DNA from 3 places in the Microbacterium sp. ARD31 genome. Region 3 is predicted to be linked to each of the others. Evidence: riboswitches for the same ligand, from Rfam matches in the RefSeq annotation. Region 3 holds a riboswitch; each other region holds the start of a gene.
What was found. Region 3 has a riboswitch for cobalamin ahead of Q9S36_RS38850 (hypothetical protein). Riboswitches for the same ligand answer to the same signal wherever they lie in the genome.
Positions count from the first base shown of each region.

Region 1: linked by a shared signal. The riboswitch ahead of cobN (cobaltochelatase subunit CobN) and the one ahead of Q9S36_RS38850 (hypothetical protein) in region 3 are both predicted to bind cobalamin.
Region 2: linked by a shared signal. The riboswitch ahead of Q9S36_RS48555 (VWA domain-containing protein) and the one ahead of Q9S36_RS38850 (hypothetical protein) in region 3 are both predicted to bind cobalamin.

Region 1 covers NZ_JAUZVE010000089.1:12,174-17,914, reverse strand. Annotated here, with positions in the region: gene cobN (cobaltochelatase subunit CobN) at 1-3,441, opposite strand, end outside; cobalamin riboswitch at 3,470-3,602, opposite strand; gene Q9S36_RS49845 (hypothetical protein) at 3,719-4,528, shown strand; gene Q9S36_RS49840 (hypothetical protein) at 4,646-4,939, opposite strand; gene Q9S36_RS49835 (class I SAM-dependent methyltransferase) at 5,171-5,741, opposite strand, start outside.
Region 2 covers NZ_JAUZVE010000078.1:704-9,261, forward strand. Annotated here, with positions in the region: gene Q9S36_RS48540 (sigma factor-like helix-turn-helix DNA-binding protein) at 181-2,040, opposite strand; gene Q9S36_RS48545 (KAP family NTPase) at 2,272-4,410, shown strand; gene cbiE (precorrin-6y C5,15-methyltransferase (decarboxylating) subunit CbiE) at 4,531-5,745, opposite strand; cobalamin riboswitch at 5,764-5,911, shown strand; gene Q9S36_RS48555 (VWA domain-containing protein) at 5,980-7,959, shown strand; gene bluB (5,6-dimethylbenzimidazole synthase) at 7,956-8,558, shown strand, end outside.
Region 3 covers NZ_JAUZVE010000035.1:21,960-30,517, reverse strand. Annotated here, with positions in the region: gene Q9S36_RS38865 (ATP-binding cassette domain-containing protein) at 1-1,076, opposite strand, end outside; gene Q9S36_RS38860 (energy-coupling factor transporter transmembrane component T) at 1,073-2,182, opposite strand; gene Q9S36_RS38855 (hypothetical protein) at 2,179-3,213, opposite strand; gene Q9S36_RS38850 (hypothetical protein) at 3,221-4,900, opposite strand; cobalamin riboswitch at 4,971-5,110, opposite strand; gene Q9S36_RS38845 (prenyltransferase/squalene oxidase repeat-containing protein) at 5,205-6,614, opposite strand; gene gatB (Asp-tRNA(Asn)/Glu-tRNA(Gln) amidotransferase subunit GatB) at 6,787-8,289, opposite strand; gene gatA (Asp-tRNA(Asn)/Glu-tRNA(Gln) amidotransferase subunit GatA) at 8,286-8,558, opposite strand, start outside.

The sequences.
Region 1 (5,741 bases), on a different contig from region 3:
GCCCTTGTAGCCGTGGCGCTGCATCGCACCGATCCACCGCGGGTTGACCACGCGCGCGCGGAAGACGCGGTTCGTCTCCTCCTGCAGCGTCCGGGTGCGCACCGCGTCCGGCGAGGTCGAGTCGCCGACGTACGCCTTGGGGTCGCTGCCGGTCAGCGCGCGCACGGTGGCGACCATGCCGCCGTGGTACTGGAAGTAGTCGTCGCTGTCGGCGATGTCGTGCTCGCGGGTGTCGACGTTCTTCGCGGCGACCTTGATCCGGCGGTAGTTCGTGCGCATGTCGTCGGCGGCCGGCGCGCCGTCGAGGTCGCGTCCGTAGGCGAAGCCGCCCCACGACGTGTAGACCTCGGCGAGGTCGTCGTCGCTGCGCCAGTTGCCCGACTCGACGACCTGGAGGATCCCGGCGCCGTACGACCCCGGCTTGGAGCCGAAGATCCGGGTCGTCGAGCGCCGCTCGTCGCCGTGCGCGGCGAGGTCGGCGCGGGCGTGGGCGCGGACGAAGTTCTGCTCGTCCGGCTCGTCGAGGCCGGCCACCAGGCGTACGGCGTCGTCGAGCATGGCGACCACGTGCGGGAAGGCGTCGCGGAAGAACCCGGAGATCCGCACGGTGACGTCGATGCGCGGCCGGCCGAGCTCGTCGAGCGGGACGACCTGCAGGTCGCTGACCCGGCGCGACCCCTCGTCCCACACCGGCCGGACGCCCAGCAGGGCCAGCACCTCGGCGATGTCGTCGCCGCTCGTGCGCATCGCGCTGGTGCCCCAGACCGACAGCCCGACCGACTGCGGCCACGAGCCGGTCTCGTCGAGGTACTTCGCGACGAGCGACTCGGCCATCGCCTGACCGGTCTGCCACGCGAGGCGGGAGGGCACCGCGCGGGGGTCGACGGTGTAGAAGTTGCGGCCGGTGGGCAGCACGTTGACCAGTCCGCGCAGCGGCGACCCCGACGGACCCGCGGCGATGAAGCCGCCGTCGAGGGCGTGGACGACGGCGTCGAGCTCGTCGGTGGTGCGGGCGAGCCGGGGCACGACCTGGGTGGCCGCGAACTCCAGCACCCGCTGCACCTCCGGGTCGTCGTGCAGCTCCTCGGCGCGCGCGACGTCCCAGTCGGCCTTGTCCATCTGCTCGACGAGGTCCCGAGCGATCCCCTCGATCCGGTCGACCTCGACGGTGGTCTCCACCTCAGGTGGTCGAGTAGACCCCGAGGGACGAGGGGTCGTATCGAGACCCAGGCCGAGCGCCGTCCGCAGCCCCGGCACCGCCTGCGCCTGCCCGCCGAAGACCTGCGCGGCGCGGAGGATCGCGAGCACGAGGTTGACCCGGGCCTCACCCGACGGCGCCTCGCCGAGGACGTGCAGCCCGTCGCGGATCTGCGCGTCCTTGATCTCGCAGAGCCAGCCGTCGACGTGCATGATGAAGTCGTCGAAGTCCTCCGCGTCCGGCTGCTCGTCGAGCCCGAGGTCGCGGTGCATCTCGGCAGCGTGCATCAGCTGCCAGATCTCGCCGCGGATCGCCGGCAGCTTGGCCGGGTCCATCGCGGCGATGTTGGCGTGCTCGTCGAGGAGCTGCTCTAGGCGGGCGATGTCGCCGTACGACTCCGCGCGGGCCATCGGCGGCACCAGGTGGTCGACGATCGTCGCGTGCGCGCGCCGCTTGGCCTGCGCGCCCTCGCCCGGGTCGTTGACGAGGAACGGGTAGACCATCGGCAGGTTGCCGAGCGCGGCATCGGTGCCGCAGCTCGCCGACAGCGCGGCGTTCTTGCCGGGCAGCCACTCCAGCGAGCCGTGCTTGCCGAGGTGGACGACCGCATCGGCCTTGAACCCGTGCTCGAGCCACCGGTAGGCGCCCAGGTAGTGGTGGGTCGGCGCGAGGTCGGGGTCGTGGTAGATCGCGATGGGGTTCTCCCCGAAGCCCCGCGGCGGCTGGATGAGGAGTACGACGTTGCCCGCGCGCACGGTCGCCAGCACGAGCTCGCCGGCGTCGTTGACGAACAGCGAGCCCGGCGCCGCGCCCCACGCCTCGACCATCTCGGCCCGCAGGTCGTCGGGCAGGTCGCGGGTCCACTCGGCGTACTGCTCCGGCGTGATCCGCACGTGCGCGTCGGTCAGCTGCGCCTGGGTCAGCCACTCCTCGTCCTGCCCGCCGGCCGCGATCAGGGCGTGGATCAGCGCGTCGCCCTTCTCGGTGTCGGTCGCGTCGCGGTCGAGGATCTCGACGACCTCGCCCGCACCCAGGTCGTACCCCTCCGCCCGCAGCCGCTGCAGCAGCCGGATCGCGGAGACGGGGGTGTCGAGCCCCACGGCGTTGCCGATGCGCGCGTGCTTGGTGGGGTACGCCGACAGCACGAGGGCCAGCCGCTTCTCGGCGTTCGGGATCCGGCGCAGGCGCGCGTGGCGGACCGCGATGCCCGCGACCCGCGCGCACCGCTCGGGGTCGGCGACGTAGTGCGGGAGCCCGTCGGCGTCGACCTCCTTGAAGGAGAACGGCGCAGTGATGATCCGCCCGTCGAACTCGGGGATCGCGATCTGCGTGGCGGAGTCCATCGGGCTCACGCCGTCGTCGGACGCCTCCCACTCGGCCCGGCTGCTCGTCAGGCAGAGGCCCTGGATGATCGGGATGTCGAGCGCCGACATCCGCGCGACGTCCCACGACTCGTCGTCCCCGCCGGCGCTCGCGCCCGCCGGCACGCTGCCGCCCGCCGCGAGGACCGTCACGACGAGCGCGTCGAGCGTGCCGAGCGCGTCGTACAGCTCGTCGGGAGCGGCGCGCAGGGAGCCGGCGAAGACCGGTACGCCGACCGCCTCCCCCGTCGCGTCGATCGCGTCGGCGAGGGCGTGGGCGAAGGCGGTGTTCCCGCTCGCCTCGTGGGCGCGGTAGTACAGCACCCCGATCCTGCTCTTCTCGGTGGTTGAGGTGCGAGGAGCGCCCGACCCCCCGGCGGTTGAGGTGCGAGGAGCGCCCGACCCCCCGGTGGTTGAGGCGCGAGGAGCGCCAGCGACGAGCCTCGAAACCTCCGGTCGCTCGGCGAACCCCCACTGCGGCAGCACCGCCGGCGGCTCGAACCCCTCGCCGGTGAGCAGCACGGTGTCGGAGAGGAAGGCGTGCAGCTGGCGGAGGTTCTCCGGGCCACCCTCGGCGAGGTAGCGGTGTGCCTCGGCGGCGACGCCGATCGGGACCGACGACAGCTCCATCAGCTCGGCGCTCGGCGACTGCTCCCCGCCCAGCACGACGACGGGCATGCCCGTCGCGGCAACGCGAGTGAAGCCGGAGCAGAGGTCCTGCGGCGAGCCGAGCAGCCGCCCGACCACCAGGTCGCACCCCTCGATGACCTCGGCCATCGGCTGGTGGCCGGGACGCGCCGGGTTGGCGAGGACGTAGTCGGCGCCGGACGCCCGCGCGCTCAGCAGGTCGGTGTCGGATGTGGACAGCAGTGCGATGCGCACGGTTTCCTCCCGGGGGTTCTCGCCCCTCGTTTGTCGGATCCCGCGTGGTCCAGTGTCTGGCTCAGGCCCATTGCTGGGCCCTCACAGTGGCGGAACCGCCCCGGACTCGCACCGGGTTCCTGGGTTCCACGCGGAGTGGTGCCGCGAGCCTAGCGCCCCTCCATCGGTGGTTGAGGTGCGAGCGCAGCGAGCCTCGAAACCTCCGACATCGTGGAACATCCGAGCCACCAGATGACTCGAACCTTCCACGATCTTCGGCCAGTGCCACACTCACCCCGTGACCCGCACCCGAGGCGACTTGTGCCCAGGCGTCTTCCGCCCATGGCCCGCCGATGACGGCGCGCTGGTCCGCCTGCGCATCCCCGGCGGCCACGTGAGCCGTACGACGCTCGCCGCGCTCCTCGACGTCGCCGAGGCCTACGGAGACGGCGAGGTCCACCTCACCAAGCGGGCCAACCTCCAGCTGCGCGCCCTGCCGCTGGTCGACGGCGCCGTACCGCCCGAGGTGGTCGAGGCGATCCGCGCGACCGGCTTGCTCCCCCACCCCGACCACGAGCTGGTCCGCAACGTCCTCGTCTCGCCCCTCACCGGCCTGCACGGTGGCCGCGCCGACCTCCGCGGGGTGGCCGCCGAACTCGACGAGCGCGTCTGCGCGACGCCGTCCCTCGCGAAGCTCCCCGGCCGATTCCTCCTCGTCCTCGACGACGGCCGGGGCGACCTCGTCGACCGCTCCTGCGACCTCGGGCTGGTCGCGCTGTCACCCGACGAGGTGCAGCTCCGCATCGGCTCGACCCACTGGGGCCCGGTCGTCCCGATCTCCGAGGCGGCGGCCCGCCTCACCGGCCTCGCCCGCGCGTTCCAGCAGGTCCGCGACGCCGCTTGGCACGTCGACGAGCTTCCGGTCCCACCCGCCTCCCAGCCTGCCGACCCGCGCCTGTCTGCGGCGAGCGAGCCCCCGCCGTACGGCGAGGTGGCGGAGGGCATCGCCCACGTCCAGATCCCCGGCGGCGTGCTCGATCGCGCGGCCATCGACGGCCTGCCGGAGCAGCTGGTCGTCACGCCGTGGAAGTCGCTCATCACCCACTGACGGCGACACCACGCAGGCAGTTCGCGGAAGGATCCGCGTCGCCCACGCTCGGCGGCCGCGACACACCGGCGAACTGCCCGCGCTGGTGCACCGATCCGGCCCGCCCCCGCCAACCTCTCAGCCCGGGTGGTCGTCCCGGCGCCCGCTTCCGAGCCACACACCCGTCGCGACAGCACCGGTCAACGCCAGCATCACGCCACCCAGCGCCACCACACTGCCGGCGATCAGGTCGAGCGGCAGACCCTCCTTCGGAGGATCCATCTCCGGCAGCGGCAGCCCGTTGTTCAACCCGTCGACGCGGTAGCCGATCGGCTCCGGATCGTCCCGGAACACGATCCCCAACCCGATGACGACGAGCACCGCGCCGCCCGTGAGCAGCAACGCCACCGTCCGCTTCAGCCGATCGTCCATCCGTCCCCCTCAGGTCGCGGCCAGAAGATAGCGCGGCTGAGCGGTCGTCGCGGGCCGAACCGAGGACGACGCACTTCACCGCCAGACCGCCGCCCAGGGTGGCGGCACATCGCACCTTCAAGGCCAGCCCACGCGCGATCTGCCGCCACCCCCCGGCACAACAAGAGCCCGACCTCGGTGGTTGAGGTGCGAGCGAAGCGAGCCTCGAAACCTGCGGTCACCCGTCGGCGCTCAGCGGTCGACGCGCCGCAGCAGGTGGAGCACGGTCTGGTAGTGCTCGGTGACTCGCCCACCGAGGTCGAGTGCCGCGCGCTCGGCCTGCGCGACCTCCGAGGCCGTCCAGTCGCTGAAGGTCCGGAACAGCCGCCCGACCGCGTCGGCGTCCAGGTCGATGGACCACCCCCAGTGCTCGCTGCGCAGGTGCTCGAACCACCCGCCAGCCGTCAGCTCGGCCACGGTCGGCCGCGCCTCGCGGGGACCGTCGTCGTCGGCCTGACCCCGCTCCGCGACGATCGCCGCCACGCGATCACGGAAGTCGGTCCGGACGGTGTCGTCGCCGAAGACCGTCCGCCAGACGGCGAGCTGCCCACCCGGCCGCAGCGTGCGGTGCAGCTTCGGCAGCCCGACGGCCAGGTCGACCCAGTGCATCGCCGTCGCCGAGACCACGGCGTCGAAGTCCGCCGGGGCGAGATGGGCCTCCTCCAGGCTGGACACGACGACCTCGGCGGCAGGCACGGCCTCGCCGAGGATCGCGGCCAGCCCAGGGCCGGGCTCGAGGGCCACCACTTCGCTGCCGCGCTCG
Region 2 (8,558 bases), on a different contig from region 3:
GCACTGTCGCGCCTTCACCGCGGCAAGTTTCGATACATCACGCTACAACCGAAGAGGTTTGATTGTTCCGCAGCATGCCGCTTGATCGACCGACCAGCGACTGTTGGCGCTGCGACGTCATCGACGGGCGAGCAACAACGTCGACTTTCATGACCATGAGCCGGGCTCTGGCCGGGAGCGTCAGCCGAAGCGGCGCGCTCCTCGGAGGTACTCGCGAAGCTCCGCGAGGATGTTCGGCAAGGCGCTTCTGCCACCGACGACCTGCCACCACGGCCAGCTGTCGTCGGCCCGGTCGGCCCGAGCCTGGAACGCGACCTCGGCGTACGGCCTCCTAGGATGGTCCCACTCCCAGCTTCGCTCGCCCATGAACATCCCGGGGCCGGCCTGGTACGCGCCCGGTTCCGACTGGCTCAGCTGGGTGAGCAGCGCGACCCGGTACTCGTAGTCGTCACATGCCTGCTCGTACTCGTCCTGATCCGGCAGGAAGGTAGAAACAATTTCGCGCAGATCTTCGCGGAGCATCACGCTGGCCGGGTAGAACCATTTGGCCGTGAATCGCGGGTAGTTACGCAGAGTGTCAGGTTCGAACAGTCGCCATTCGTGAAGGGCCTGTGTCGCCGATATGCGCGAGTCGGCGAGCATCGGGGCGCGCCACACAGGCTCAGTCATCAGCCGGATCAGAACCTGGTCGCGGTCGCGAGCTACCGCAACGGTGCCGGCGGCACGCAGGTACAACAATGCCGGGAAGTGCCGCAGGCGCTCCAGCAAGTCCTGGTAGGGCTGCCCGGGGACGGGTCGAGGTCTTGCGGCTAGCAGGGTCTGCAACCCCGCGACCCACGTGTCGGTGTGCGCGAGGTCGCGGTCGTAGCGGACGCCGGTGCAGACGAGTTCCAGCAGCGGTTTGGTGAGTTCCAGCAGGTGCGCAGTCCGAGTTTGCAGGGCTACGACGTCCAACCGTTCGAGGTGGATGGGCAGCTTCCGCACTTCTGCGCGGACCTTGTCTGTCTCCGCCTCAAACAGGTCTTGGATGCGGATGTGATTCGCCGGGTCAGGCAGCCACGCCTTGAGCTGCTCGATAGCGGAGTCGGGTGACGCCGCAGCAGTTGAAGACTTTGACTCAGAGTCAGACGGATCGTCGGTCAGGGCCGGAAGGGTCGACTTCTCGAGTTGCTTGCCGGACATCGTCCCCGATGGTGAGGGGACCTCCTCAGCCGCGGCCACCGGGGCGGATGTCCCCACAGCGGGCCGATCGGTCTGCGGCTGGGCTATGAACCGCTCGAGCTCCGCCGTAAGACCGTTCCCGAGGCGGTCACCCAAGTGCTGTAGCGCGTTGGAGACGGCGTCGGCGACCTCCCGCTCGTCAATTGCAAGGGCCCCGCCGATCTCCGCCATCGTGAGGCCCTCGTAGTATTTGAGGGTGAACACGACCCGGTCGTTCTCGGGCAGTTCCGTGATCGCTTCTGCCAGTCGGTACTTGAGCTCGTCCTCCCGAGACCCGTCGGGCTTCTCTGGCGCCGGGTTCGCGCGATCAATCAGCCAGACGACGAGGGCGTCGTACACATCTCGTTCTAGCTGGCCAGCCGTCTCGAACTCGCCATAGAGCAGGTCATTGCCGTCCCGGAGGCCATTCTTGAAGGCCAGCACTTTCGACAGCTGAGGTCCTGGGTCTTCGACCGAGGCCACATCCACCTTCTTGAAGTACATCTTGATCTCTGGATGCGTGCCTGTTCCCCGGCGGGCTCTCGCTCGCTCGTACTCCTCCTCAAAACCGGAACTGTACTCGCCCGTGGCCGTACCCCACCTGCGATGCATGAGGCCAATGAGAACGTCAGCGTCATCCAACCGTCCGTTGATCAGTTCTTGGGGCCGACCCGAACCGGAGGCCTGGTCCTCCCACATGACCACCGCGAGGGTGAAGCCTAGTTTGGGAGCGAGGTTGAGGTTCAACCGTTCGCAGGCGGCCTTCACGGCCGCTCGTTCCTCGGCGACATCACCAGGGGAGGCGATCCCGATGATCAGGCCCTCGTGCCGTTTGTCCACGTTCACAATGCAACCATGCCGTCTCATCCCGGTCGCAAGGGGATGAAGGGCGCGAGAGCATCTAGGAGCGCTCGAACTCGCGAATGGCTCCGCTAAGGCTGAAAAAGCCGCGCCATAACAGGACTTGCCGCCCGTCGGGCTCGCCAGGGTTACGTTTGCCCACGTCGCTCGTGCGATACGAGCACCGCCACGCCCGCACCTGCCGGGCACACTCACGCACGGGAGGGTTTCGTGTCTGCCTCATGGAACGACGACGCGATCACTTCAGCTGACGAGGACAAGTTCGGACGCGCTGGCTGGGCTGCAAGACAGGCCGGGCTCATCGACGACAACCATGCCATCGATTCGAGCCTTGTCTATGGTCTCGAAGGACCGTGGGGCAGCGGCAAGTCTTCGGTGCTGTCGATGATCGAGGGCGCGCTTGACGCACTCGCCGACAACTGGCAGGTCGTCTACTTCACCCCATGGGCGACCTCCACTCAAGAAGAGCTCTTTTCGGAGTTCTTTGCTGCGCTGTCGTCTGCGATACCTTTGGACAACGAGGGCCATCGAAGGGTCCGTGAGAAGCTCGGCGCTTACGGGAAAATGGCCATCCCGCTTTTGGGAATAGTGCCGGTGGTCGGAGATGCATTAGCCGAGTCGGTTGACCGCCTGAGCGCCAAGCTGGCGAAGCCTTGGAAAACCGTTTTTGAAGAGCTCGCCGTGGCGTTGGAGGAGGCCGAACTCAAGATCTTGGTGGTCGTTGACGACATCGACCGACTCTCTCCCGACGAGTTGCTTACGCTGCTGAAGGTCGTGCGTCTCATCGGACGGCTCCCCGGGATTGACTATCTCCTAGCGTATGACGAGAAAACGCTCGCAGAGACGCTAACCGCTGCGCGCCTGACGAACGCAATCTCGAGCGCCCATGCACGGCAATTCATGGAGAAGATCGTTCAATACCCGATTCAGCTGCCTCCCCTGCTGGAGTCTGTGGTCATACGACTATTTATGGAAGGTTTGAACTCCCTGCCGCTACAGGAGAGGTCAGTAGACTCGCTCAACTCTGATGTGTTCCACGGGGTTGTGTCTGAGGTGATGATTGATCGCTTGTCGACCCCGCGTGCGATGGGTCGCTATCTCGCCCAATTGCGCCATGTCTTCGACGTGGTCGACCAAGGCGAGTTTGATGCTTGCGACCTCGTACTAATCACGTTCATGCGGCTGCACTTTCCTGACATGCATCGGGCACTCAGGAAGTGGCGCCCCGAACTCACCGGTGGGGCCTCGGCCCGTACATTCGCGGCCGCGCTGGTGGCGGGCGATGAGGCTAAGGACGCGTGGAAGCAGGAATTCTTCGGGATCGTCGAATCCTCTGAACGGGAAGATGCGAGCAGATTGGCGACCGCGATCTTCTCCAGATTGGGGACGACGGGTGCGGCCACCCTGCGATTCGACGGTGTAGAGCAGAACCCGAACGACGCCACTAACCGGATGGAGAACAGCACGTACTTCGACCGCTACATAGTGTTCGAGGTTCCTGATGGTGACGTGCCAGATGGCGAACTGACCGACGCGTTGACCAGGGCGGCGGAGGGTGACACCGAAGCGTTGAGAGCGTTGGTGCTCGCCGAAGACGATGACAAGTCTCTACTTGTCATGACACGCATCAACAAACGGTACGGCGGGTTGGAGATCGAACCAAAGCCGTCTTCCACTGATGCACCAGTGTCGATTGATCTAATCGGCGCCGGTGCATCGATGTTGGGCGCCATTCACGAGAACCCACACGAGTTCGTTTCGCGGAGAAGGTATTTGACTAAGTGGGTAGCCACGCTTGTGCGCGCACAAGCGGATGTCTCCTCGTACGAAGAAGTTCAAAGCGCCTTGGATTCGTGCACAAGCTACGCGAGACGTATCGAAGTGCTTTGGAAGCTGAAGAATGCCGGGAAGTTGTCTGAGGCGGCGGCGTCCATCCGCGACAAGCTGTTCGACGCCGAGGGCGAAAGAGCGGCGACCATGATGCTGGAACATCTAGCTGCTGGGGACACGGCTGATCGGGACGTGCCGACGCAGATGCTGATTTCGGTGATCCTTGATTCCGCAGCAGCCGATTCGTTCTCTGAAGAGGTCAGGAACCGCATCGACTCGGGCATCCTCGACTTGGCGACCGTCGCATCACGCTGCGTCGTGCTCGACTCCTCGCGCGAACAGTACGTCTTAGGGAATGGCTCACTGCAGCAGGTCACTGGCGAGTACCTAGAGCAGGTGGCAGAGTACGTCGGCACCGATGACGACTCGCCACTACCCGTATGGTCGCTTCAGCAGCGACGGGAGTGGATGTCCGCACATATCTCCACCTCGGCTGCGAGGGGAGAGGGTCCGCGGTAGAGCCGCAGGCGTGGCGGTAAACCTGAGGCGCGCAGCCAGACCGCTCGGGATGTCGTCCGAAGCGGTACGCCCTTGGGTGCTCACGTGCGTCATAGTGGGCGGGGTGCCCTAGGTAAAGACCTACCGCGCGGACCTCGTGAGCACCCATTGAGTTACTGCGCGAGCGGGAGCCCAGCCGGTAAAGGTCCCGATTGGTTCAGCGGTCTCGACGCTGATGCGAGTGAGCTCGCCACCGTGGTCGGCGTACGCCTTGGCGAGCAACGTCTCGGTCTCAAGGGTGACGCCGTGGACGACGAGGCGGCCACCGGGCTTGATTGAGCTCAAGCAAGTGTCGAGGACGCCGTCGCGGGTGACGCCGCCGCCGATGAAGATCGCGTCCGGGGGTTCAAGACCGGTCAGCGCTGACGGTGCGCGGCCTTCGACGACCTGAAGGTCTGGGACGCCCAGGGCGTGAGCGTTGCGAGCGATTCGGGCGGCTCGTTCGGGATCGGATTCGATGGCGATGGTGCGGCAGGTGGGGTGGGCGCGCATCCACTCGATGCCGACTGAGCCGGCGCCAGCGCCGACGTCCCAGAGGAGCTGGTCGGGGGCGGGCATCAGGCGGGCGAGCGCAGAGGCGCGGAGGTCGCGCTTGGTGAGCTGTCCGTCGTGCTCGTAGGCGTCGTCCGGGAGGCCCGGCGCCCACGACGCCAGCCCGTTTCCAGAAACCTCGACGGCAATGACGTTCAACGCCGGCGATGACTCGGACCACGACGAGGCGACACCGGAGGCCGAGGACTCCGACGACGAACCGAGGTCGCCCAGGACGGTCATTGTCGACGCGCCCCAGCCCGAGGACGTCAGCAGCGCAGCGACCGACGCTGGCGTCGACGCGTCCGACGACAGCACGAGGACCCGCCGCCCCGGAGCACACTCGCGCAGCACCCGCGACACCGACCGCCCGACGACCGTCACCACGGCGCAGGACTCGGCTGACCACCCCATCCTGGCCCGGGCAAGAGCGACTGACGAGACAGCCGGCACCACCCGCACCGGAGCGCCGTACTCCAGCAGCGTCGTCGCGATCCCGGAGACCAGCGGGTCGCCGGACGCCAGGGCGACGACCGGGCGACCGGCGTACTCAGCAAGGAGACCGGGGAGGCCGGCGGCGAGGGGCGACGGCCACGGCACGCGCGACTGACCGGGCACGTCAGGGACGAGTGAGAGATGACGCGACCCGCCCCACAGCACGGACGCCTCCAGCACGAGCGAGCGCGAGGCGGGCGCCAGACCGTCGAAGCCGTCCGCCCCGATCCCGACGACCACGATCTCCGTGGGCACACCAGTGGACGACATGGCCGCAGACGCTATCGTGACCCGAACTTGGCGAGAGGTGCCCCGAAGTCTGGGGAGAATCTGGGAAGTCGGTGAGATTCCGACACAGGGCCCGCTGCGGTGACTCGAGACGTCGAACATGGCGATCCGAGAAGTCCGAAGACCGGCCTCCCGCCGCCCATGAAGATGGCAACGAGAGCGGGAGCCCCCATGCCACTGCAGTACCCCCTGTGCGCTGTCGTCGGATCAGACGACATGACGCTGGCCCTGATCCTCACCACCATCTCCCCCGAGGTCGGCGGCGTGCTGGTCCGCGGCGAGAAGGGCACGGCGAAGTCCACGACCGTGCGCGCCCTTGCCTCCGTACTGCCGCCGATCGAGGTGGTCGCGGGCGACCGGTTCTCCAGCGCGCCAGGTGACACATCGCCGGACGGCACCTGGCCGTTGGACGCGGAGACCGAGACCCGGCCCGTACGCCTCGTCGAGCTGCCCGTCGGCGCCACCGAGGACCGCGTGCTCGGATCGCTGCACCTCTCCAAGGTGCTGGCCGACGGCGTCGCCGAGTACGAGCCAGGTCTCCTCGCCCGCGCGCACCGCGGCATCCTCTACGTCGACGAGGTCAACCTGCTCCACGACCACCTCGTCGACCTGCTGCTCGACGCCGCCGCGATGGGTCGCTCCACCGTCGAGCGCGACGGCGTCTCGGTCGCCCACGCCGCCCGCTTCGTGCTCGTCGGCACCATGAATCCCGAGGAGGGCGAGCTCCGCCCCCAGCTCCTCGACCGCTTCGGCCTCACCGTCGAGATCGCCGCGCCGCGCGACCCGCGGCTGCGCGCGGAGGTCGTCCGCCGTCGCCTCGCCTTCGACGCCGACCCGCACACGTTCGTGCAGTCGTACGCCGACGCCGAGCGCGCGCTGACCGACCGCATCGCCGCCGCCCGCAAGCTGCTGCCCGAGGTCGAGCTCACCGACGCGGTGCTCACCAAGGTCGCCGAGGTGTGCGCCGCCTTCGAGGTCGACGGGATGCGCGCCGACATCGTCACCACGCGTACGGCGATCGCGCACGCCGCCTGGCACGGCCGGACCTCGGTCACGCGGGCCGACATCCGCCAGGCTGCGCTGCTCGCCCTGCCGCACCGGCGGCGCAGGAATCCGTTCGATGCGCCGGGGCTCGATGAGGAGCTGCTCGACCAGGTCCTTGGGGATGGGGAGCCGGAGCCTGAGCCGCCGGGTGGTGGGCCTAACAATCAGGATGATCCTGGTTTCGAGACGGGCCCGGGGGGCCCTCCTCAACCGACGGATCACAGCGACGGACGTGAGACGGATCGGTCGCCGGAACAGCCGGATCGCAACACGTCCGACGGCCCGGCGGCCGAGGATCCTGGTTTCGAGACGGGCCCGGGGGGCCCTCCTCAACCGACGGATCAGGCGATGGTCGCGACCCCAGCGGATCCATACAGGGTCAAGCGGTTCGAGGTCACCGGCACGGGGGCCGGGGAGTCGGGGAAGCGCAGCCGCGCCCTGACGTCCAACGGGCGGCGTGCAGGCGTGGACCCGACCGGCAGCGGTGGGTTGCACCTGGTCGAGACGATCCGGGCGGCTGCGCCGCACCAGCGGGCCCGCGGCCGGAGCACCGGGAGGATCAGGTTCGAGGACACCGACCTGAGGACCGCACGCCGCGAGGGGCGGGAGGCCAACCTCGTCCTCTTCTGCGTCGACGCGAGCGGTTCGATGGCCGCCCGCAAGCGGATGGCGCAGGTGAAGACCGCGATCCTCAGCCTGCTGCTCGACGCCTACCAGCGGCGCGACAAGGTCGGGCTGGTCACGTTCCGCGCCGACGGCGCCGAGGTCGCGCTGCCGCCGACCCACTCGGTCGACATCGCGGCGAAGCGGCTCGCCGACCTGCCGGCAGGAGGGCGTACCCCCCTTGCCGAGGGCCTTCTTCAAGCGGCAGAGGTGCTGCGGGTCGAGAAGGTCCGCGACTCGGGTCGACGGCCGCTGCTCATCGTCATCACCGACGGCCGCGCCACCCACGGTGCCGACGCCGTACGACGCAGCCGACAGGCAGCACACTGGATCGCCGAGCAGCAGACCACCGCGATCGTCGTCGACTGCGAGCAGGGCCCGATGCGGATGGGCCTCGCCGGGCAGCTCGCCGTGGCCATGCAGGCGACCCACCTCCCGCTTTCCGAGGTCAGCGCCCAGGTCCTGACCAACGTGGCGAGGGTCGCATGAGCACCGACCTCTACGACGTCATCGCCCGCCGGCGGGACGTACGGGCCGAGTTCAGTGGCGAGCCCGTCGACCTCGGACAGCTGCGGCGCGTGCTGCAGGCGGCGCACGAGGCGCCGAGCGTCGGGCACAGCCAGCCGTGGGACTTCGTGCTGGTCTTCGACGAGGACACTCGCGCGACGTTCGCCGACCACGTCGAGACCGAGCGGGAGACATTCGCGCGCGAGCTGCCCCCGGACAGACGGAAGACGTTCGAGAGGATCAAGGTCGAGGGCATCCGCGAGTCCGGCCTCGGCGTCGTCGTGACGTACAGCCCGGAAAGAGGCGGGCAGCACGTGCTCGGCCGCCACGCCATCTCCGACACCGGCCTCTACTCCACCTGCCTGGCCATCCAGAACCTCTGGCTCGCCGCCACCGCCGAGGGTCTCGGCGTGGGGTGGGTGTCGTTCTACCGCGAGGAGTTCCTCGCCGACCTCGTCGGCCTGCCCGACGGCGTACGCCCCGTCGCGTGGCTCTGCCTCGGGCCGGTGCGGCACCTGCAGGCGGTGCCCGACCTGGTCCGCCACGGCTGGCGCAAGGGCCGCACGCTCGACGAGGCCATC
Region 3 (8,558 bases):
ACCAGCCCGACGTGCGTACGCCGCTGCGCCGGCGACAGCGCGGCGGGGTCGCCGCCGGCGACGTCGATCGTGCCGCCGCGGCGTCGACCCGAGCCCTGGAGCGCCCAGATCAGGCTCGACTTGCCCGAGCCGTTGCGACCCATGAGCACGGTGACGCGGCCGGCCCCGAGGGCCAGGTCGACCTCCCGGACGGCGACGGTCGAGCCGTGGACCACGGTGATCCCCCGCCCGGTGAGGACGTCCGGGTGCTCGCCGTCGGGCGCCGGTCGCGGGACGGCCAGCTCCGGGAGCGAGCGGACGTGGCGGCGGGCGTCACGCACGGTCAGCGGCAGCGGCTGCCAGCCGGCCAGCCGGCCGAGCTCGACCAGCGGCGGCGCGACCGGCGAGTCGGCCAGCACGACCTCGGGGCGGTCGACCCGGATCCCGCCGTCTCCGGTGACGAGGCAGATCCGGTCCGCGAACGGGACGACGCGCTCGAGCCGGTGCTCGGCGAGCAGCACCGTGAGGCCGAGGTCGTGGACGAGCCGGGTGATCGTGGCGAGCACGTCCTCGGCCGCCGTGGGGTCGAGCGCCGACGTCGGCTCGTCGAGGACGAGGACCCGGGGGTGCGTGGTGAGGACCGCGCCGATCGCGACGCGCTGCTGCTGGCCCCCGGACAGGGTGCGCAGGTCGCGCGCGCGGAGGTCCGCGATGCCGAGCAGGTCGAGGGTCTCCTCCACCCGGCGGCGCATCGTCCCGGGCGCGATCCCGAGCTGCTCCATGCCGTAGGCGAGCTCCTCCTCCACCGTGTCGGCCACGAAGCCGGCCAGCGGGTCCTGGCCGACGTACCCCACGAGGTGGGCACGCTCGCGCGGCGGCTGCTCGACGATGCTCACGCCGTCGAGCAGGACGTCGCCGGTCAGGACGCCGCCGGTGAAGCGCGGCACCAGCCCGGTGACCACGCCCAGCAGCGTCGACTTCCCGGCGCCGGTGCGACCGGACACCAGGACCAGCTCGCCCTCCTCGAGGGTGAGGTCCACGTCGCGGAGCACGTCGTGCTCGTCGTAGCGGAAGCCGATGCCGCGCAGCTCGATCATGCCGCCACCTCGAGCGCGAGCGCGGTCGACGGCAGCGGCGTGGCGACCGCCGGGACGAGGCCCACGAGGCCCACGAGGAGCGCGAGCGGGGAGAGGTACGGCGTCACGTCGACGCCGGGGTAGGCCACCGGCACCTGGCTGTGGGAGAGCCACCAGCCGAGGACCGCGACCGCGACTCCTGTCGCCACGGTGAGCAGCTCGGGCGAGCGCCACGGGTCGGGCCGGTAGCGGGTGCGCTGGACGCGGCGGCCCGCGCTCGCCAGCCCGAGGACCGCGACGACGACGCCCGCGGCCAGCATCGGCAGGGCCAGGACCCGTGGTGCCGTGGGGTCCAGCCATGCGTAGGTGCCGACGCAGATGCCCGTGAGCGCCAGGAGGAGCAGCCCGCCGGTGACCCGGCGCTCGCGCCGGGTGGCGCCGCCCGACCGGCCGTAGCCACGGGTGTCCATGCCCGCTGCCAGCGCGAGGGAGCGCTCCAGCGCGTCCTCGAGGACCGGGACGAGGAAGCGGCGGAGCCGGCCGACACCCGTGGTGGTGCCGCCGCGCAGGGCCTGGGCCGACCTGACCCGCCGGGCGCTGTCGGCGAGCTGCGGGAAGATCGTGACCGCGACGACCAGCGCCGTGCCGATCTCGTAGAGCGCCGGCGGCACGGAGGCCAGCAGCCGCTTGGGGTTGGCGAGGGAGTTCGCGGCGCCGACGCACAGGATGATCGCCGCGAGCCGGAGACCGTCGTACAACCCGGCGAGGAGCGCCTCGCTCGTGACGGGGCCGAGCAGCCGGATCCCGGCAGCCCAGTCCGGGAGGGGCACCTCGGGCAGGTCGAGCAGGACGTTCCCGACCTCCTGCCCGCCGAAAAGGATGCGGAAGACGACGCGCGCGACGACCGTCACGGCGGCGAGCAGCGCGTAGAGCCGGAACGACCGCCCGAACGGGTGCCCCGAGCGCCGTGCCATCACCACGACCGTGGCCGAGCCCATCACGATGAGCAGCAGCAGCGGGTTGGTGGTCAGCGAGGCTGCCGTGGCCAGCCCGACCGCCCAGGTCCACCAGGCGATCGGGTGCAGGTCACGCGGCAGTCCCCACAGGGACGGCGCCGGTCCGGTCACGGCGTGCCGGACCCCCGTCGCCGGCGGGCGACCAGCGCGCTCGCGGCGATGGCCACGGCCAGCGCGCCGACGACGCCCCAGGTCACGGCGGCCGGGATCCGGGCCGGCTCGTCGGGGGACGGCTCCCCCGCCTCGGGCGCCGCGCTGGACGCTGAGTCGCTGGGAGACTCAGCTCCAACGGTGGGGTCCTCGGACGGCTCGCTCGACGGTGAGTCGCTGGGAGACTCAGTGTCCGCGGTCGGCTTCCCGGACGGCTTGCTCGATGGTGAGTCGCTGGGAGACTCAGGGTCCAGGGGCGCCTCTGAGGGGGTGCTCGGCGTCCCGGACGGGGAGGCCGAGGGCGTGCCCGAGGTGGTCGGGCTCGGCGTGGCCGACGGCGAGCTGCCGCCTCCCTTGCCGCCCTTGCCTCCCTTGCCGCCGGACCCACCCGAGCCACCCGAGCCACCTGAGCCACCCGAGCCTTGGGTCGGGGTGGCCGTCGGAGACGGGGTCGGCGACGAGGTCGTCGGCGTCTGCGTCGGGCTGGGCGGTGCCACGGGCGGGGAGACGGACGGCGGAACGGTCGAGCCGCTCGCGCGGTCCTGCTGCCACGACCAGCCCACGCTGCCGCCGGCCGGCACGGTCTGGCCGCCCACGCCGGTCGACGCGAAGGTCCACGAGCCGGTCGTGCCGTCGGACCACCACAGCCCCCAGTAGGCGTCGGCGGGGGACGTGTTCACGCACGGGTCGGTGGTGGGTACGCCGTTGACCCGGCACACGAAGCCGGGCGAGCGCTGGGCGTAGGTGATCGAGACCCCGACCGAGGCGAAGATCGCCGCGGCGCTCTTCCCCCCGCCGTCGGGAGCGCACGCGGTGACGGTGCTCCCCCCGAGCTCGCGGTAGTCGACGACGACGCTCACTCCCCCGGCCGAGGTGCACGTGGCCGCCCCGGCCGCAGCGACGTACGCCGTCGGGGCGAGCAGGACCGGTCCCCCGCCCACCACGGCGATTGCCGCGGCGCGGGCGAGGGAGCGCGTCCAGGAGGAGCTCATCGACCGATCAGCCCTTGGCGGCCTTGAGCCGGAACGTCGTGACCGAGCGCTGCGCGCCCTTGGCCTTCTGCACCGCGCGGACCTTCAGCGGACCGTCGGCCACGAGCACCCGCGCGGTCTTCGTCAGCTTGAGGACCAGGCGCTTCTCGCCGCCGGGGGCGACGGTGTAGGTGCGCTCGGAGACCGTGACGAGCTTCTTGCGCACCATCCCGGGGACCTTCACCTTGCCGGCGGTGCGGACGGTGAGGGTGCCCGCACAGGCGACGGTCGCGTCACAGGCGACGGTCACCTTGAACCGGTTCTTGCGCACCTTGACCACCTTGGCGGCCGACAGCTCGCCGACGCTCGGCGCGGGAGCGGGCGGGGTGACGACCGGCGGGACTGCCGTGGCGCTGGTGGTCGAGGTGGCCGTGCCGTCGAGCGTGGCCACGGTGAAGGTGCGGGCGGCGGCGCCGGCGGGGAGCGTGAAGGTGACCGTGAGGTCGGACCCGGTCCCCACGACCCGGCGAACGTCCGTACCGAGGCTCACGCAGGCCTGCTCGCCGGCAGCGAGGCCGCGGACCGTGGCGGTGACGCTGGTCTTCTCGACGGCGGTCGCGGGGGTGGAGATCGCGAGGGTCGTCGCGGCGGCCGGCGTCCACAGCAGGGCCGGAGCGGCCTGGAAGGAGCTACGGCGCCACTTGTCCCGGACGGTGGGGTTGGCGGCGATGCCGGCGGAGCGTGCCTCGGTCAGGTCGGCCGGGTTGTAGGCGATCGCACCCGTGGGCGCCTGGCTGGCGCACGCGCCGGCGTCGGCCACCTGGAGGCTGCGGACCCAGGCGGCGGCCTTGGTGGCCGCGGCGTCGTGGCCGGTGCTGCCGAGCGCCCAGGCGGCGAGCCCGGTGCTGTTGGCGTTGCTGCCCGGCGCCGACGCGTCGCCCTCGAGGGAGCCGTCGGGTCGCTGGACCGACTCGAGCCAGGCGGTCGCGTCCGCGATCGCGGTCGTGACCGCTGCGCTGGTGTCGCCGGACTCGACCAGGGACAGCACCGCCAGGCTGGTCGTGTCGGGGCTCGGCGCGGCCTCGTCGGCGTCGCACGCCGTGGCGGCGAGGTCGAAGCGGAAGTAGCCCGCAGGGCACTGCTGGTCCAGCAGCGCCGCGGTGGCTGCACCGGCCTCGGCGGAGCCGGCGACGGTGAGGGCCTCGGCGGCGAAGGCCTGGCCGATGGTGTTCGCGTAGTTCCCGAACGAGCTGTCGTCGGCGATCACGCCGGTGGCGTCGTCGGTGAGGGTCTCGAGCTGGTCGACCAGGTCGACCGCGGGGTACGCCGTCGCCGCGTCGCGCCCGATGCGCTGGGTGAACGCCGCGGCCTTGGCCGTCGCGTTGGCGTAGTGGCCGACCTGCCCGCCCTCGTCGGACGAGACGTAGCCGTAGGGGACGTCGTCCGAGGTGACGAGCCTGGAGCCGATGGCGTCGCCGATCGCGGCCGCCGTGTCGGCGCGGCCGGTGGCGTCGAGGGCGAGGCCGGCATCGACCGAGAGCCCGACGTCGGCGCCGTACTGGCCGACGGCCAGGCCGTCCGTCAGCTCAGCGGCGATCCAGTCGTCCGCGCGCTGGGTCGGGTCCGTGGTGGCGGCCGAGGCCGACGACGGCAGGGTGAGCGTGGTGGCGGCCAGCGCGACGGCGGCCAGTCCGGAGAGGAGCTTCATGGTCCCTTCCCTCGCCGCGACAGAGGGCGCCGGTGGGACCGTCGACCCGCTGCATTCCTCGACAGCGATGGTGATCAAGACGCGTCGAGGCGGGTGTTCCGGCTCGCACGGGATCGCTCCCGTGCCCACGGTTGCGGGTCAGCGCCGGTTTCGGACCGGCTTTCCCCAGCTCGGGCGTGTGTGGTGCCGACCCGGGCGGGTGCGGCCTGCGAAGCGTAACCCCGGCCCGGCGCCGGACGCACTTCGGCCCGGCGTCGCGGGACGCCGGGCCGGAGCGTGGTGCTGTGCGGGTGGTGCCGATGGGTCAGTTGCGGACCCGGAGCGAGGTGCGGGCCTCGTCGTCGGAGGTCTTCACCAGGGCGACGCGACGCTGGTTGCCCGCGGGCAGCTGCAGCTTGCGCACGATCTTCTCGCCCGACTTCTTGCCCTTGACGCGCACGAAGTCACCCTTGACCTGCAGGCAGGCGCTCTCGCTCGGCGCCAGGCCGAAGACCCGGAACTGCACGCGCTCGCCGGCACGGGCCTGCCTGCGCACGGACACGATCTTCAGCTCGTCCTTGCTCGCCGGGGCGAACTGGAGGCCGAGGATCGCCTGCGAGGTCGCCCGACGCCACTCGTCACGCGCGTCGGCGGGGATGCCGGTCACGGTGGCGTCCTTCGCCCGGTCCTTGCGGTAGGCGACGGCACCGGTGTCCTTGGTCAGCGCCGTACGGCACTTGTACTTGTCGACGGGCTGGTTCTTGCGCACCCACAGCGCTGCCTTGCGGGACGCGTCGCGGTTCTGCAGCAAGCCGAGGGCGTAGCCACCGATCGCGGTGGAGTTGGTGTTGATCTTGCTGACCGGCGCCGCGGCGCGGATCGCACCGCTGCCACGCTGACGGTCGGCCAGCCAGGTGCCCGCCTTGGCCAGCGCGCCGGTGACGGCCGCGCTCTTGTCGCCCGACTCGATCAGGTTGATCACCGCCATCGCGGTGGCGTCGGGGTCGGCCTGGCTTCCGGCGGCACCCTCGGCGCACGCCTGGTTGGGCTGGTCCGCCTTGTCGAAGCTGCCGCGGAAGTAGCCCGAGGCGCACTGCTGCTTGAGCAGGAAGTCGCGCGCCGCGCCCGCCTCGGTGGAGCCCGCCTGCGCCAGCGCGCGCACGGCGTAGGACTGGCCGATGACGTTGGCGTGGTTGCCGAACTCCGACTTGTCGAACACGCGACCGGCGATCGCGGCCTCCTGCGGCTTCGCCACCGGGTCGGCCGGCACGTCGGCGGTGCGCTCCTCGAGGCGTGCGATCAGGTTGATCCCGCCGTAGCTGGTCGGCGCCTTCTGGGCGACGCGGGCGAACGCCGCCGCCTTGGCGAGCGGACCGGCGTAGCTCTCCTTGGTCCCATCCCCGACGTACTCCGCGATGCGCGGCTCGAGGGAGTTGTTGATCGCGGTGACCATCCCGCCCTGGTCGGCGACGGTGGAGAGCGCGATGCCCGTGTCGATCGTGAGGCCGAAGTCCGGCCCGGAGGTGCCCATCATCAGGCCGTTGCTGAGCTCGCCCGCGAGCCACTGTGCCGCGATCGTCGAGGGCGTGCTGTCGGTGGCGGCCGCGGCCTTGGCGGCGCGGAGGGCAGGCGTCGGCTCCGCGGACGCCGGGGGCGCGGCGAGCACGCCGGCTCCCAGCGCCACGGTCGACAGGGCGACCGCGGCCGATCGGATGGGTCGAATGCGATGGTGCATGACTTCCTTCCCGCTCGCCGAGGGCCCCACGGACGGCAGCCGCCGTCCGTTCCCCCGTGTGGTGCGAGCGTTGGTTGGTGATGTGACCAATGTGATTCGCCTCGACCATAACAAGTTGTCTAGACCGGCGAATTTCTCGGTCGCTCCACCCCTGGGGGACGGCTGGGAGGGGTCAGGCGAGCTTCTCCAGGATCAGCTCGCGAACCCGCCCGGCGTCGGCCTGGCCGCGCATCTCCTTCATCACCGCGCCGATGAGGGCGCCGGCCGCGGCGACCTTGCCGTCACGGATCTTGTCGGCGACGTCGGGGTTGGCGGCGATCGCGTTGTCGACAGCGGCACCGAGGGCACCGTCGTCGGAGACCACGGCCAGCCCGCGCTTCTCGACGACCTCGTCCGGGCTGCCCTCGCCGGCGAGGACGCCCTCGATGACCTGCCGCGCGAGCTTGTCGTTGACCGTCCTGGCGTCGACGAGCGCCTGGATCCGGGCCACGTCGGTCGGCGTGATGGGCAGGTCGACGAGGTCGACCCCGTCCTCGTTGCTGCGGCGGGCGAGCTCGCCGAGCCACCACTTGCGGGCAGCCTGCGGTGCCGCGCCCGCGGCGATGGTCTCCTCGACCAGCCCGAGGGCCCCCGCGCCGACGGTGTCGCGCATCTCGAGGTCGCTGAAGCCCCACTCGGCCTGCAGCCGCGAGCGGCGCACCGTCGGGTTCTCCGGCAGCGTGCCGCGCAGCTCCTCGACCCACTCCCGGCTCGGGGCGACGGGCACCAGGTCGGGCTCGGGGAAGTAGCGGTAGTCCTCCGCGTCGGACTTCTCCCGTCCGCTGGTCGTGATGCCGGTGTCCTCGTGCCAGTGACGGGTCTCCTGCAGGATCGAGCCGCCGCTGCTGAGGATGGCCGCGTGCCGCTGCATCTCGAAGCGCACGGCCCGCTCGACCGACCGGAACGAGTTGACGTTCTTGGTCTCGGTGCGGGTGCCGAGGACGCCGCTGCCCTTGGGTGACAGGGAGAGGTTCACGTCGGCGCGCAGGTTGCCCTGGTCCATGCGGGCCTCGGACACGCCGAGCGCGACGATCAGCTCACGGAGCTGGGCGACGTAGGCCCGGGCGACCTCCGGGGCCTTCTCCCCCGCGCCGAGGATCGGGCGGGTGACGATCTCGATGAGCGGGATGCCGGCCCGGTTGTAGTCGACCAGGGAGTAGTCGGCGCCGTGGATCCGGCCGGTGGAGCCGCCGACGTGCAGCGACTTGCCGGTGTCCTCCTCCATGTGGGCGCGCTCGATCTCGACGCGGTAGGTCTCGCCGTCCACGTCGACGTCCATCCAGCCGTCGAAGCAGATGGGCTCGTCGTACTGCGAGGTCTGGAAGTTCTTCGGCATGTCCGGGTAGAAGTAGTTCTTCCGGGCGAAGCGGCACCACTCGGCGATCTCGCAGTTGAGCGCGAGCCCGATGCGGATGGCCGACTCGACGGCCTTGCCGTTGACCACGGGCATCGCGCCGGGAAGGCCGAGGCAGGTCGGGCACACGCCCGCGTTGGGCTCGCCGCCGAACACGGCCGGGCACCCGCAGAACATCTTCGAGGCGGTGTTGAGCTCGACGTGGACCTCCAGGCCCAGCGCCGGGTCGTACGACGCCAGGACGTCGTCGAACGCCATGAGCTCGGTCGTGGTCGCGGTCATCGCGAGACTCCTTCCAGGCCGGCGGCCTTGTCGAGCAGCGGGCCGCCCCACGCCTGCGTGAGCAGCGCCTCGGCGGCGGCGCCGACGCGGTAGACGCGGTCGTCGGCGAGGGCCGGCGCCAGGATCTGCAGCCCGACGGGCAGGCCGTCCTCGTCGGCGAGGCCGTTGGGCACCGAGATGCCCGGGACGCCGGCGAGGTTGGCCGGGATGGTGGCGAGGTCGTTGAGGTACATCGCCATCGGGTCGTCGAGCTTCTCCCCCAGGCGGAA